3 regions of the Leminorella grimontii genome follow, and region 1 is predicted to be linked to each of the others. Evidence: predicted binding sites of a transcription regulator. Region 1 holds the regulator's gene; each other region holds the start of a gene.
What was found. The regulator CRP, encoded in region 1, controls carbon source genes, mostly activating them, when cyclic AMP is high. The targets are predictions, from matches to a motif close to ATGTGANNNNNNTCACAT.
Positions count from the first base shown of each region.

Region 2: a site for CRP is predicted at 2,579-2,596, ahead of gntK (gluconokinase). Genes of this name have one in related genera too.
Region 3: a site for CRP is predicted at 2,069-2,086, ahead of garD (galactarate dehydratase). Genes of this name have one in related genera too.

Region 1 is NZ_CP146357.1:403,987-408,254, forward strand. It holds gene V8L73_RS01975 (YccS/YhfK family putative transporter) at 1-1,627, opposite strand, end outside; gene crp (cAMP-activated global transcriptional regulator CRP) at 1,685-2,317, opposite strand; gene V8L73_RS01985 (phosphoribulokinase) at 2,603-3,472, opposite strand; gene V8L73_RS01990 (hypothetical protein) at 3,551-4,268, opposite strand, start outside.
Region 2 is NZ_CP146357.1:4,124,410-4,128,677, forward strand. It holds gene edd (phosphogluconate dehydratase) at 1-333, opposite strand, end outside; gene gntU (gluconate transporter) at 594-1,931, opposite strand; gene gntK (gluconokinase) at 1,943-2,473, opposite strand; gene gntR (gluconate operon transcriptional repressor GntR) at 2,656-3,651, opposite strand; gene rhtC (threonine export protein RhtC) at 3,788-4,268, opposite strand, start outside.
Region 3 is NZ_CP146357.1:2,923,581-2,927,848, forward strand. It holds gene V8L73_RS13585 (glucarate dehydratase family protein) at 1-360, opposite strand, end outside; gene V8L73_RS13590 (MFS transporter) at 378-1,727, opposite strand; gene garD (galactarate dehydratase) at 2,272-3,834, shown strand; gene V8L73_RS13600 (type 1 glutamine amidotransferase) at 3,901-4,268, opposite strand, start outside.

The DNA.
Region 1 (4,268 bases):
CGTACGACAGCGCGGTGGCGTCGTCCGTCTGGGCAAACATCTGCCTTAGATGATTTTGATAGGCTTCCAGCGCGCTGTGGGCGTTTTTGCGCAGCTGGCCGCTTTGCCACTGGGGCCATAGCCAGATGGTTCCTGCGAATACCAGCATGCAGCCAATCACCGTATCCACCAGCCGGGAAAGCAGAAACTCCATGCCGCTACCGGCGATAATCTGCAGCGTATATACGGCGGTGATGGTAAAGCCAACGACCGCAATGCCGTAGTATTTTCGTACCGCCAGATAGGCGGCAAGGGTAATCGCCAGCATCAACAGCAGCATGACGTATTCAGGGTACTGTAGCCGCAAGATGAATGCGCCGACGATGATGCCGAACAGCGTACCGAGAGCACGGTGCTGAATACGGATGCGGGTGGCGTTGTAGCCGTTTTGGCTGACCAGCATGACGGTCAGCAGTATCCAGTACGGTTTTGGCAGGTTGAGGACCATGCCAATCGCGCTGCCTGCGGCCAGCGTAACCCCCAGGCGCGCCGCGTTGCGAAGCGCGGCGGACTTCAGCGAACAGTAGCCTTTTAGCGCTCGCCAGAACGGAAGCCGGTTCTGCGACGGCATCAGGCTGCGGTTGTAAAGCGGCCGCTGGTGGCTGAGCAATTGGGCTATGCGGCTGAAGTGGTAATAACAAAACGCGCCGACCGGATTGTCGGGATGCTGATTGGCGATTTTTTCCAGCGCGGCCAGCTCGTGCTCAATAGAAAATGGCTTGGGGCGTCGATGGTAGAGAATATCGTCGGAAAGGGTTCTAAGCTGTCGGCTGATGATCCTGGCGTTGTGGCGGATAACCGCTTCCGCATGGCTTTGCTCTACCAGCCTTTGCACTTCGTCAGGCTGGTGCAGGCTCACCGTGATGTGCTCTTGCAAATCGAGCGCAACCTGAAAGGCCTGCATCAGGCGCTGATGGCGCGGGTGCTTCAGGTCGGTGATCATATAGAGCTGTTGGTAGATGAGCGTAATGCTGTCCATAACCTGCTGCTGGCGGCTCAGCAGCGGCGGCAGCGCCGTTTCCGGATCGGTGTGCTGAGTCAGCAGGCTGTATTTGGCTTCAAAATAGTCCGCGAGCTGGCGGTAAAGCAGGCTTAGGGACTCCCGCATCGGCTGTTCCTGCCACAGGCGAAACCAGACGTAGGTAAACAGCCCATACCAGAGCGTGCCGATGATGAACAGCGCGGGCGCATACCAAATGGGCATGGTGTCCACCAGGCTTAGGGTGAAGATACCGGCGACCAGCGCGGCGGGCATCAGACGTCCGTGTAGGGGGCTGATTTCCGCGGTCACGCCAAACAGTATCGCCATAATGAACATGCAGGCGGCAAGCGGAATTGAAAGGTCGAGAAACAGCTGCAATAAAAAGCTGCTGCCGGCAAACAGAGCGCCGCCAATGGCTAAACGTTTAAAAAATCGTTTGTGGGGCGTATCCAGACCGCCGATGTTGCAGCAGGCCGGGACCAAAGAAAGCATAAAGCCGGTACGCAGATCGTTTAACAGCCAGAACAGCAGGATAGGTAGGCAGAGAACCAGCGTTTGGCGCAGAGCATAGTTAACTTCAGGATGATAGATAACGCGGCGCCACATACGCTTCCGTAGTAGATAAAGCGGGCACCACGCTAAAGCGCCCGCCTTGTAGAGTAGTTAACGTGTCCCGTAGACGACGATGGTTTTACCATGCGCCGAAATCAGGTTTTGATCTTCAAGCATCTTCAGGATGCGGCCGACCGTTTCGCGAGAGCAGCCGACGATTTGGCCGATTTCCTGACGGGTTATTTTTATCTGCATTCCGTCTGGGTGGGTCATCGCATCGGGCTGTTTAGCCAGGTTCAGCAGGGTTTGAGCAATGCGTCCCGTGACGTCAAGGAAGGCAAGGCTGCCCACTTTCTCTGAGGTGACCTGCAGGCGGCTGGCCATCTGTGCCGACAGGCGCATGAGAATATCGGGATTGACTTGAATCAGCTGGCGAAACTTTTTATAGGATATTTCCGCCACTTCACAGGCGGTTTTCGCTCTTACCCATGCGCTGCGTTCCTGGCCTTCTTCAAACAGGCCAAGCTCACCGATGAAGTCCCCTTGGTTGAGGTAGGAAAGAATCATTTCTTTACCTTCTTCATCCTTAATGAGAACGGCTACGGCTCCTTTGACGATGTAATAAAGCGTCTCCGCCTTCTCTCCTTGATGGATAAGAGTGCTCTTGGATGGGTATTTATGGATATGACAATGAGACAAAAACCATTCAAGAGTCGGGTCTGTTTGCGGTTTGCCGAGAACCATCTGTTGTTATCCTCTTTGTTGTCACTACCTAAAACAGCAAAGCGAGAAGCCTGCCGAAAAAATCCTACTCGCTCGAAACCGCCAGAAAGGCTCGGTGAGCGCTATTATAGCCGATGCGTGAAAGAATAGAGAACGTTTGTATGCATCAGCTTGAGCATAACCTAATTTATGGACTTCTACACCGTAAGCTTTTAACACAGCTTGAGGCAAGAGTCTTGTTCCTCGTTACTAAAATGCGGGGCGTCTGGCGTATTGCAGCGCCATTCGCCTATTTTTACGGCATTATTATTTTAGCGGCTTACCCTGCAAAAGCTGCTGAATCAGCGGGGTAATAATCAGCTCCATCGCCAGCCCGACTTTTCCCCCCGGAATTACCAGCGTATTGGTTTGCGAAATGAACGATCCCTGCAGCATGGCCAGCAGATAGGGGAAGTCTATCCCGCTGAGCCCGCGAAAGTGAATAACCACCAAGCTTTCATCGAGGGTGGGGATGCTTTTGGCCGAAAAGGGGTCCGAGGTGTCTACCGTAGGTACGCGCTGGAAGTTGATGTGCGTGCGGGAAAACTGCGGTGTGATGTAGTTAATGTAGTCGTCCATTGAGCGAACGACGGAATCCAGCACCGCCTCTCGCGAATGCTCGCGCTCGACGGTGTCGCGAATAAGCTTCTGTATCCATTCCAGGTTGACGATAGGCACGACGCCGACCAGCAGGTCTACGTGGCGCGCTACGTCGTGCTTTTCAGTAACGATCCCGCCGTGAAGGCCTTCATAAAACAGCAGATCCGTACCGTCGGGTAGCCCGCTCCAGGGCGTAAAGGTGCCGGGAAGCTGGCGATAGGGAACGGCTTCGTCATAGGTATGCAGGTACTTACGGGTGCGGCCTGAACCGCTTTGGCCGTATTCGGCAAATCCGCTCTCCAGCGCAGCGAAGTCGTTCGCTTCCGGGCCGAAGTAGCTGATGTGGCGCCCCTGCTCTCTGGCCCTGCGGATTTCCGCGTCCATTTCTGGACGGGTGTAGCGGTGATAGGCGTCGCCGTCGATGCGAGCGGCGTTAAGGTTGAGCTGTTGGAAAATTTTCCGAAACGCCTGACTGGTGGTGGTGGTCCCCGCTCCGCTGGAGCCGGTAACGGCGATGATGGGGTGCGCTGCTGACATAGGCCGAGGTCCTTGCGTTTATTATTGTCGTTTGAGCATAGCCTAGTCGGCGATGCGCGGGAATATGGATAAGAACGTTTAAGCGTGGTTATCTACATTATTAAATACGCTCGACCATGCGGCGGTTAGCGCAGCATACTCGTCATTGGAAAGCTGCTCGCGCATAGCGAACGCCATCGCTGCATGTAAAAACGCTTTTCTTGCCGCGCGCCACTTGGGCGTAAGCGCCTCTTCCGTTTCTCCGTCTTCGATAATCTGGATAACGGCATCACTACCTTCTTGCTTCTTGGCTTGTAGTTCCAACAATTCGGCAATCAGATGAAATCCTCCATTTACGGGGGAGCTTTCGTCATCATCGCGTCCCATTGCGCTGAGCGTCATCCCGTCCTTGTCGTCATACTGATGTTGCCGGGGAAACGCTAGCTGGCTGTCCCAGAGTACCCAAGCTTTAGTCCATGCAGAGTCGGCGTCGGCGGATAAATTGTTCTGCAATTGCTCGGTCTGCTCAGCCGTTACGGCAGAGATCTGCTGTAGCAATATCACAATGTCTTGGCCGTAGTCGCCAAAAAGCATTGCTAGCGGCAGCGGTTCAAGCAGCCTGATGGCGCTTGCTCGCCAGTAGCCGGGGTTATCAATCAATCCGGACATATCCCCAAGCGTGACGACCTGCGCTCGCCACAGTTGGCCGGGCCAGCAATCGGCAGTCACGATGATGGAGATTATTTTCCGATCGACGATCTCATATGGCGGGCCTTCGTGAGCGTTTTGGATCACTTGGCCCAATGCATAGGGGAGA
Region 2 (4,268 bases), 620 kb from region 1:
CATGGCAGGCACGCCACCGGCCACCTGGCCTACGGCGCCAACCTGATGCAAAGCGCGTTTAATGATGTTCGGATAGTGTTCATAGGGTTGGTGGGCAGAGAGCATATCGTTGTAGGACGTCACGATGCCAATATTGCTCTTCACCATGCTTTTTAACGACGCCTTATCGTCCGGCGAGCAGGCGGCAAAGCCATGGGCCAGGTTGCCGCACGACAGCTGCGAGCGGTGGACGGTCGTCCCCTTGGCCGCGTCGATTTTAGCCAGATAGCGCGCCCGGCTCTCTTTAGAACGAGAAATGATATTTTGCGTAACGCGCTCAACGGTAGAATTCATGTTATGCCTCACAGTCATACAAGCTTCGCCAAATTCTTAGATAAACGGTTGCGATGTCCTCTGGGAAAACCGCTTATGTAAGAAATCTATCGCTTAATGATACCGGTAACAAAATAAACCTGATTCGATTCAGCATCAACTAAAAGCGCAAGAATTGTTCAAAAATAAAATGGGAAAACGATACGGAACAATCAACGACAGACGATGAAAATCAGAAAGCGCCCCCGGTAGCTTGGCTACGCGAGGGCGCTTATCAGTAATTACAGCAGGGAGAACGCTATCATACCTACGATAGCACCCGTAGTTCCCAGGATGGTCTCCATCAGCGTCCAGGTTTTCAACGTTTGCGCTTCCGTTGCGCCGGTAAACTTACCGAACAGCCAGAAGCCGGAGTCGTTAACGTGGCTTAGCACAATCGAACCGCCGGCAATACAGACGGACAGCGCAGCCAGCTGAGCGCCGTTATATCCCAGCTCGCCGATAACCGGAAGCACCAGACCGACCGTCGTTAAACAGGCGACCGTTGCCGAGCCTTGGATAACGCGAACCGCAGCGGCCAAAACAAAGCAGGCCGCAGCAATCGGAAGACCCGCGCCAATCAGCGCATTACCCAGAGCGGGGCCCACGCCGGAATCAACCAGAACCTGCTTGAACACGCCGCCGGCGCCCGTCACCAGTAGGATAATACCCGCCGGTTGGATAGCCGCAGAACAAACGGACATCACCTTTTCACGGCTCATGCCGCGACGCAGCGCCAGGCCGTAAATTGCTAACAGACAGGCCAACAGAATAGCGACAAACGGGTGGCCGATGAATTTAAACCATTCAACCAGCGGAGAATCCGGCGCAACAATGCGCGTACCGATGGTGTTTAAGCCAACCAGAATCAGCGGGAACAGCACCAGAACCAGACTAAAGCCGAAGGACGGCAGCGCGTCTTTATTAATGCTAGGTTCATCAATGTCTTCCGGCAGATCCAACGTAACAAAACGGCTAATGAAGCTGCCAAAAATCGGCCCGGCCAGAATCATACCCGGGATCGCCGCGGCGAGGCCGATGATAATCATCCAGGTGAAGTCAGCGTTCATTTGTGACGCCAGCAGCATAGGCGTCGGCCCCGGCAGTAAGAACGCGGCGGCCGCGGCAACCCCGGCAAACAGAGGAACAACCAGCCTGACCAGGTTTCCTTTTGTACGACGCGCAACGGCAAACGCGATGCCGATGAGTAGAACGATGGCAACGTCAAAAAACAGCGGCAGCGCACAGATAAGCCCGGCAAGGCCCAGCGCGTAGTTGGCGCGCTTTTCGCCAAAGCCGTGCAGCAGCTTCACGGCAATCTGATCCAGCGCGCCGGTCTCATGCAGGATTTTGCCGAACATAGCGCCTAACGCAACGACGATGGCCAAAAAGCCGAGCGTACCGGCCATCCCCTTTTGCATCGTCTCTACGATTTTTGTTAAGGGCATGCCGGAAAACATGCCGGCGCCCAACGACACCAGCATTAGCGCGATAAACGCGTGCAGGCGAGCATACATCACGAGAAACAGCAGTAGTAGTACAGAGCCTACCGCCGTTAACACGAGGGTTAACGTATCCATTATTATTATCCTTAAGCAGTTTTGGATTTTATGTGCCGAATAACGTCAGCAACAACGTCATCAAGCGGTTGGTCAATATTGATAGCAGCAACGTCCTGTTCTTCCAGCCCAGGCTCTTCTAGCGCCGCGAACTGAGACTCCAACATTTTGGGCTTTTGGAAGTGACCTTTACGCGCCATCAGGCGCCGTTCGATAACGTCAAAATCCCCTTTCATATAGATAAACGAAAGGTTTTCATTACCTTCCCGCAGGCAGTCGCGATACTTCTTCTTCAGCGACGAGCAAATAATTAAGGAAACGTCGTTGGTCCTCTGCATGGCGTAAGCCGCGTCGTTCAACGCCTTCAGCCAGGGCATACGGTCATCATCGTTTAAAGGGTTTCCCGACGCCATTTTTTCAATGTTTCTACGCGGATGTAGGAAATCCCCATCAAGAAACGCCGCCTGGAGTTCGTGAGCGACCCGAGCAGCGACCGCCGATTTGCCACTGCCTGATACGCCCATAAGGACAAAAACGCGGCGCGGCTGAGTTTGATTATTCATTAGATACGATCCCCAATGCTTTATGTTACTGGTAACAAGTTATCGGTAACATTCTGTTGTCAGCAGATTAAATAAGCAATAAAGAAAAAGAAGTGAATGAGATATTTGTGAGGAAGTTCAAAAAACAGTGCGGAGGCATCTGCAAATAAGGGGGGGGGGGGAAAATCCCCCTTACGCTCAAATTAGATACTGTCGCCGGCAATCAGAGTGAAGCCAACGTCAACCACGCGGGAAGGCACGGCTTCTCCGCGCAGGCGAGACAGCAGAATTTCTGCGCCGATCTTTCCCATTTTTTCACGCGGCGTTAATACGCTGGCAAGCTTAGGCTGCATCACACGACCAATATCATGACCGTGGAAACCGGCTACGCCCATATCCTGAGGAATACGAATTCCCTGACGCTGGCATTCAAAAATGGCCCCGACCGCCAGGTCGTCATTGGTACAGAAGATGCTGTCAATTTTAGGATATTGCGTCTGAGCCTGAAGCAGCATTTCGGCACCGGCGGAATAGGAAGAGGCTTTTGCCGTCATGATGCTAAACGGGGTAAGCCCGGCTTCACTCATTGCCTGTTCATATCCCCGTTGCTTGATTATCGTTCTCTCATCGTAACGCGCCCCGAAGTAAACGACGTGCCGATGCCCCCGAGCGATAACGTCCCTCGTCATTTGGCGCGCGGCCTCATGGTTATCAAACCCGACGGCCATGTCAAGACAGGGAGAAACGCTGTCCATCAACTCGACGACGGGGATCCCCGCAACTTCAATCATTTTCAGCGTTCGAGGCGTGTGCTGGCGTTCGGAAAGAATAAGGCCGTCGATGTTATAAGACAGCAAAGAGGCCAACCTCTGCTCTTCCTTTTCTGAGCTATAGCCGTAGTGGCCCAGCATGGTCTGATAGCCATGGGCGTCCGTCACGCTTTCTATTCCGCGCAGCACTTCAGCAAAAACCTGGTTGGTCAGGGAGGGAAGTAAAACGCCAATAGCGTGGCTGGTCGCATTAGAAAGAATATCGGGCGCACGGTTTAGAATGTAGCCAGACTCCTCCAGAGCAGCAGCAATTTTCCCTCTCAGAGACAGGGAAACCAGCTCCGGATCGCGCAGATAGCGGCTGATGGTCATTTTTGTGACGCCAACGATATCGGCGACGTCCTGAAGGACGGGTCTTTTTTTCTTCATTATCGGCTAACTAGATAGAGAACTTACCAAAACAGAAGAGCCTATAGCTCCTGATGAAACGTTTCTCAGGTAAAGTACCTTATCTTTTGGCATAAGGAAATCAATAATTTCCCCTCTCCCTGTCGCTAAAAGAATGCTAAAGAGACAGTCTGGAAATAATCAGATTCAAACCGAACCCTGCAAACAGCGCGCCCGCAACGCCGTCGATCCACTTAGCCGCACGCTGATAGCCTCTTCGCATGGCCGGCAGCGCAAAAACAAACGCCACCAGAGAAAACCACAGTATCGTTTCAACCGCGATCAGCCCGAAAATTCCCCAGCGCGCGCCGCTTGCAACGTCGTCGCCTACGAAAACGGAAAATACGCTGCCAAAATAAATCAGCACCTTCGGGTTTGACAGGTTGGTCAGCAGCCCTTTAACAAAGGCATGGCTTGCGCTGACAGCCGCAACGTCATGCTCCGGGTCATGGCTTAACATCTCTTTTTTCATTACCGAACGAAGCAGACAAAAACCCATCCAGCACAGATAAGCGCCGCCGCAAACTACGATAATGCTGTGCAGCCAGGCCATTTTTTGCAGTAAAAGATGCAGCCCCATCAAGGCGACGGCGGCCCAC
Region 3 (4,268 bases), 1.8 Mb from region 1:
CAACAGGGCGGACTCCAGCGCCGCGACGGCGTTGACCCGCAGTTCAAACGTCCAGGCCCCTTTGCCGAAGGTGTCATAATCCGCGTTCAGGTTGCCTTGGTGCATCCTGTCCACCAGACGGTTGAGAATGGCGACCGGCTGCCCTTCTATATGAGGGACAGCCTCCTGCAGCGTGCGCAGGATCGTCTCTCCGCCCGGCGCTTCGCCAACGCCGGTATGTCCGGCGCTGTCCTTAAGGATGACGATATTTCGCGTAAAATAAGCGCCGTGTGCGCCGCCAACGTTCATCAGCATGCTGTCATGGCCGGCAACCGGAACGACCTGCATGGAAACAATTTTTGGCGTGTCTTGAGTGTGCATAGCGGCCTCCTTTCCGATTACAGCTTAAGTTCGATACGTTGAATTTTGCCGACCACGAACAGATAGCTGAAAATAGCGATAGCCGCGTGAACGCCCACGTATATCAGCGCGCCGTTAAACGAGCCGGTGGAGTAGACGATATAGCCGATGGCAATAGGCGTAACGATGCCGGAAATGTTGCCGCACATGTTGAACAGCCCGCCGCTCAGGCCGCTTATTTCTTTTGGCGCCGTATCGGCCATGACGGCCCAGCCCAGCGCGCCGATGCCTTTACCGAAGAAGGCCAAGGCCATAAAGCCGACGACCAGCATTTCAGATTCGATATAGTTACAGAACACCATCGAAATAGAGAGCAGCATGCCCAGAACGATGGGCGTTTTTCTCGCCAGCGTCACAGAGCCGGTGCGCTTCATCAGGTAATCGGAAATCACGCCGCCCAAAATGCCGCCGGCAAAGCCGCACAGCGCAGGGACGGAAGCCACAAAGCCCGCCTTCAGAATTGACATGCCGCGAGCCTGAACCAGATAAACCGGGAACCAGGTAATAAAAAAGTAGGTCAGCGCGTTGATACAGTATTGGCCGATATAGATACCGACCAGCATCCGCGAACTCAGAAGCTGCTTGACGTAGCTTAGCTTCGGGCCGGAACTGGCGTCTTTTTTGCCGCCCGCCTGATCCATATTGGTCAGCGCGCCGCCGCGTTCGATATGGTCTATCTCGCCCTGGTTGATGCTCGGGTGGTCTTTCGGGTTATGAATAACTTTTACCCAGATAAAGCTGACGATGATGCCCAAGCCGCCCATAAAGTAGAATACGAACTGCCAGCCCAGCTCGTGGGTCAGCCAGCCCATGATGGGGGCAAAAATGACGGTGGCGAAATACTGCGCCGAGTTAAAGATAGCGACAGCCGTGCCGCGCTCCTGCGCGGGGAACCACGCGGCGACGATGCGGCTGTTGCCGGGAAAAGAGGGCGATTCAGCCAGGCCGACCAGAAAGCGCAGCGTAAACAGCAAAACCAGCGCCCACATGCCGCTTAGAAAGCCAATGGCACCCTGCAGCAGCGTGAAGGTTGACCAGGTAAAGATACTCCAGAAATAAACTCGCTTGGAGCCGAAGCGGTCTAAAAGCCAGCCGCCCGGCAGCTGGCCTAATACGTAGGCCCATGAGAAAGCTGAAAAAACGTAACCCATACCGACGGCGTCAAGTCCCAGCGAGGAGGACATCGGCGCTCCGGCAATTGACAGCGTCGCGCGGTCGCCGTAGTTAATTGCGGTCACCGCAAACAGCATGACAACAATCCAGAAACGCACGCGGGTGGGTTTTACCCCACTCACGCTGGCGCTTGTCGCTGAATTAATAGACTCCATGTTATTCTCCTATAGATAAAGTTATTTACCCTATCCAATCGTTTTAATTCTGTTAGTTAACAACCCCATTGGATGAAAATAATTTCTGGTGGTAATACTATTCCGCTCAGATTTATTTCCCCGCCAAGAAATAAGAAAATAGAAAAATAAGAATTCACGGTTCCGCTGAGGGAATACTACTGGCTATGCATAAAACGGGTCATTGGGCATATGCCCAATGATTTATGTAACTTGGGCCATTTTTTAGCCTAAAAACGACCTAAAAACTGTAAATACTAAGTAAAATCATTGAATTGAAGCACCATTAAAACATGATAAACAAATAGGGAATTAGTGCGGAAAGGTGAAACTCATCACATATTGTTTGATTTATTAAACACGCTACGAATACGTCATAAAAATAGCTATTGTTATTTTTAATTTTTGGAAGTAGATATATTGTCAGGACATAATTGAAAAATAGAAAAGAATTCACGCGCCGCTACGGGCATGGCTTTTAATGATAGCCCGATCACATTTATTTAATGGAATGAAGGTATCTACAATGAATAAAGAGAATAGCCTCTCGACGCCGCTTTATATTAAAGTCGACGAGCGGGACAATGTAGCGATCGTCGTCAATGATAACGGACTTCCCGCCGGCACTCGCTTTAGCTGCGGGCTTGAGCTGGTGGAGCACGTTCCCCAAGGGCACAAGGCGGCGCTGGTTAACATCGCCGAAGGCGAGGCCATCGTTCGCTACGGCGAAATCATCGGCTATGCCGTGAAAGATATTCCCCAAGGCGGCTGGATAGAAGAGTCTCTGGTCACGCTGCCCGAAGCGCCGGCGCTGGAAACGCTGCCTCTGGCGACCCACGTTCCCGCCCCCCTTCCCCCTCTGGAAGGCTATACCTTCGAGGGCTATCGCAATGCGGACGGCAGCGTCGGCACCAAAAACCTGCTGGGCATCACCACCAGCGTTCAGTGCGTGGCCGGCGTGGTTGACTACGTGGTCAAACTTATCGAGCGCGACCTGCTGCCCAAGTACCCCAACGTTGACGGCGTCGTAGGCCTGAATCACCTTTACGGCTGCGGCGTCGCCATCAACGCCCCCGCCGCCGTCGTGCCGATCCGCACTATTCATAACCTGGCGCTGAACCCCAACTTCGGCGGCGAAGTGATGGTAATAGGCCTCGGCTGCGAAAAGCTTCAGCCGGAGAGGCTGCTGGAAGGCACGCCGGATACGCAAAAAATCATTCTCAAAGACAGCCCGATCGTTCGCCTACAGGATGAGCAGCACGTCGGCTTTGGCGCCATGATTAAAGAGATTATGCGGGTGGCAGAAATTCACCTTCAAAGGCTGAATGCCAGAACGCGGGAAACCTGTCCGGCGTCCGAGCTGGTGGTCGGCATGCAGTGCGGCGGCAGCGACGCGTTCTCCGGCGTCACGGCCAACCCGGCAGTAGGCTTCGCTTCCGACCTGCTGGTGCGCGCCGGCGCAACGGTCATGTTCTCTGAAGTGACCGAAGTGCGTGACGCCGTGCATCTGCTGACGCCGCGCACCGTCGACGAGCAGGTCGGCAAGCGCCTGCTGGAAGAGATGGCCTGGTACGACAACTATCTCGACAGCGGTAAAACCGACCGCAGCGCCAACCCGTCGCCGGGTAATAAAAAGGGCGGACTGGCCAACGTGGTGGAAAAGGCGCTGGGCTCGATCGCCAAGTCGGGCAAAAGCGCCATTGTGGAAGTGCTGTCGCCGGGCCAGCGCCCGACCAAGCGCGGGCTTATCTACGCCGCCACGCCAGCCAGCGACTTCGTCTGCGGCACCCAGCAGCTGGCTTCCGGCATCACGCTGCAGGTATTTACCTCCGGGCGCGGTACGCCTTACGGTCTGGCCGCCGTACCGGTGATCAAGATGTCGACCCGCAGCGCGCTGGCGAAGCGCTGGTTTGATCTGGTGGACATCGACGCGGGCACCATCGCCACCGGCGAAGCAACCATCGAAGACGTAGGCTGGGAGCTGTTCCACCTGCTGCTGGACGTCGCCAGCGGCCGCAAAAAACCGTGGTCCGATCGATGGGGGCTGCACAACGCGCTAGCGGTGTTTAACCCGGCGCCAGTGACCTGATGGTTTAATCAAAGAGAGAAAGCGGCCCGCAACGGGCCGTTTTTAAACAGACAGGATCAGGAAAATTTATCTCGCAGAAAAACCGGCTACCCACTTATCCAGAAAACCAAAAAGCGCCTCGTTCATCTCCCGATAGTCGTTACGGCGCAGTTCCTCCGGCGTCTGAACAAATTTGAACTCATCGGCGCGGCTTAGGTCGCCGGTCGAATTGGCGATCAGCAGTTCCACTACTTCCGGCGTGAGCTCTAGGTGGCACTGAAAGCCGTAGACGTTATCATCGTATTCGACGATCTGCCGCGGACATCCTTCGCTGTAGGCAATCACTTTTGCTTCAGGCGTCAGGCCGGGCATGTCATTGTGCCAGTGGCCGACGTCTATCGTTTTGCCAAAGTGGGTAAATCTGTCGTTGCTCAATCCGTATTCGGTTAGCGCGA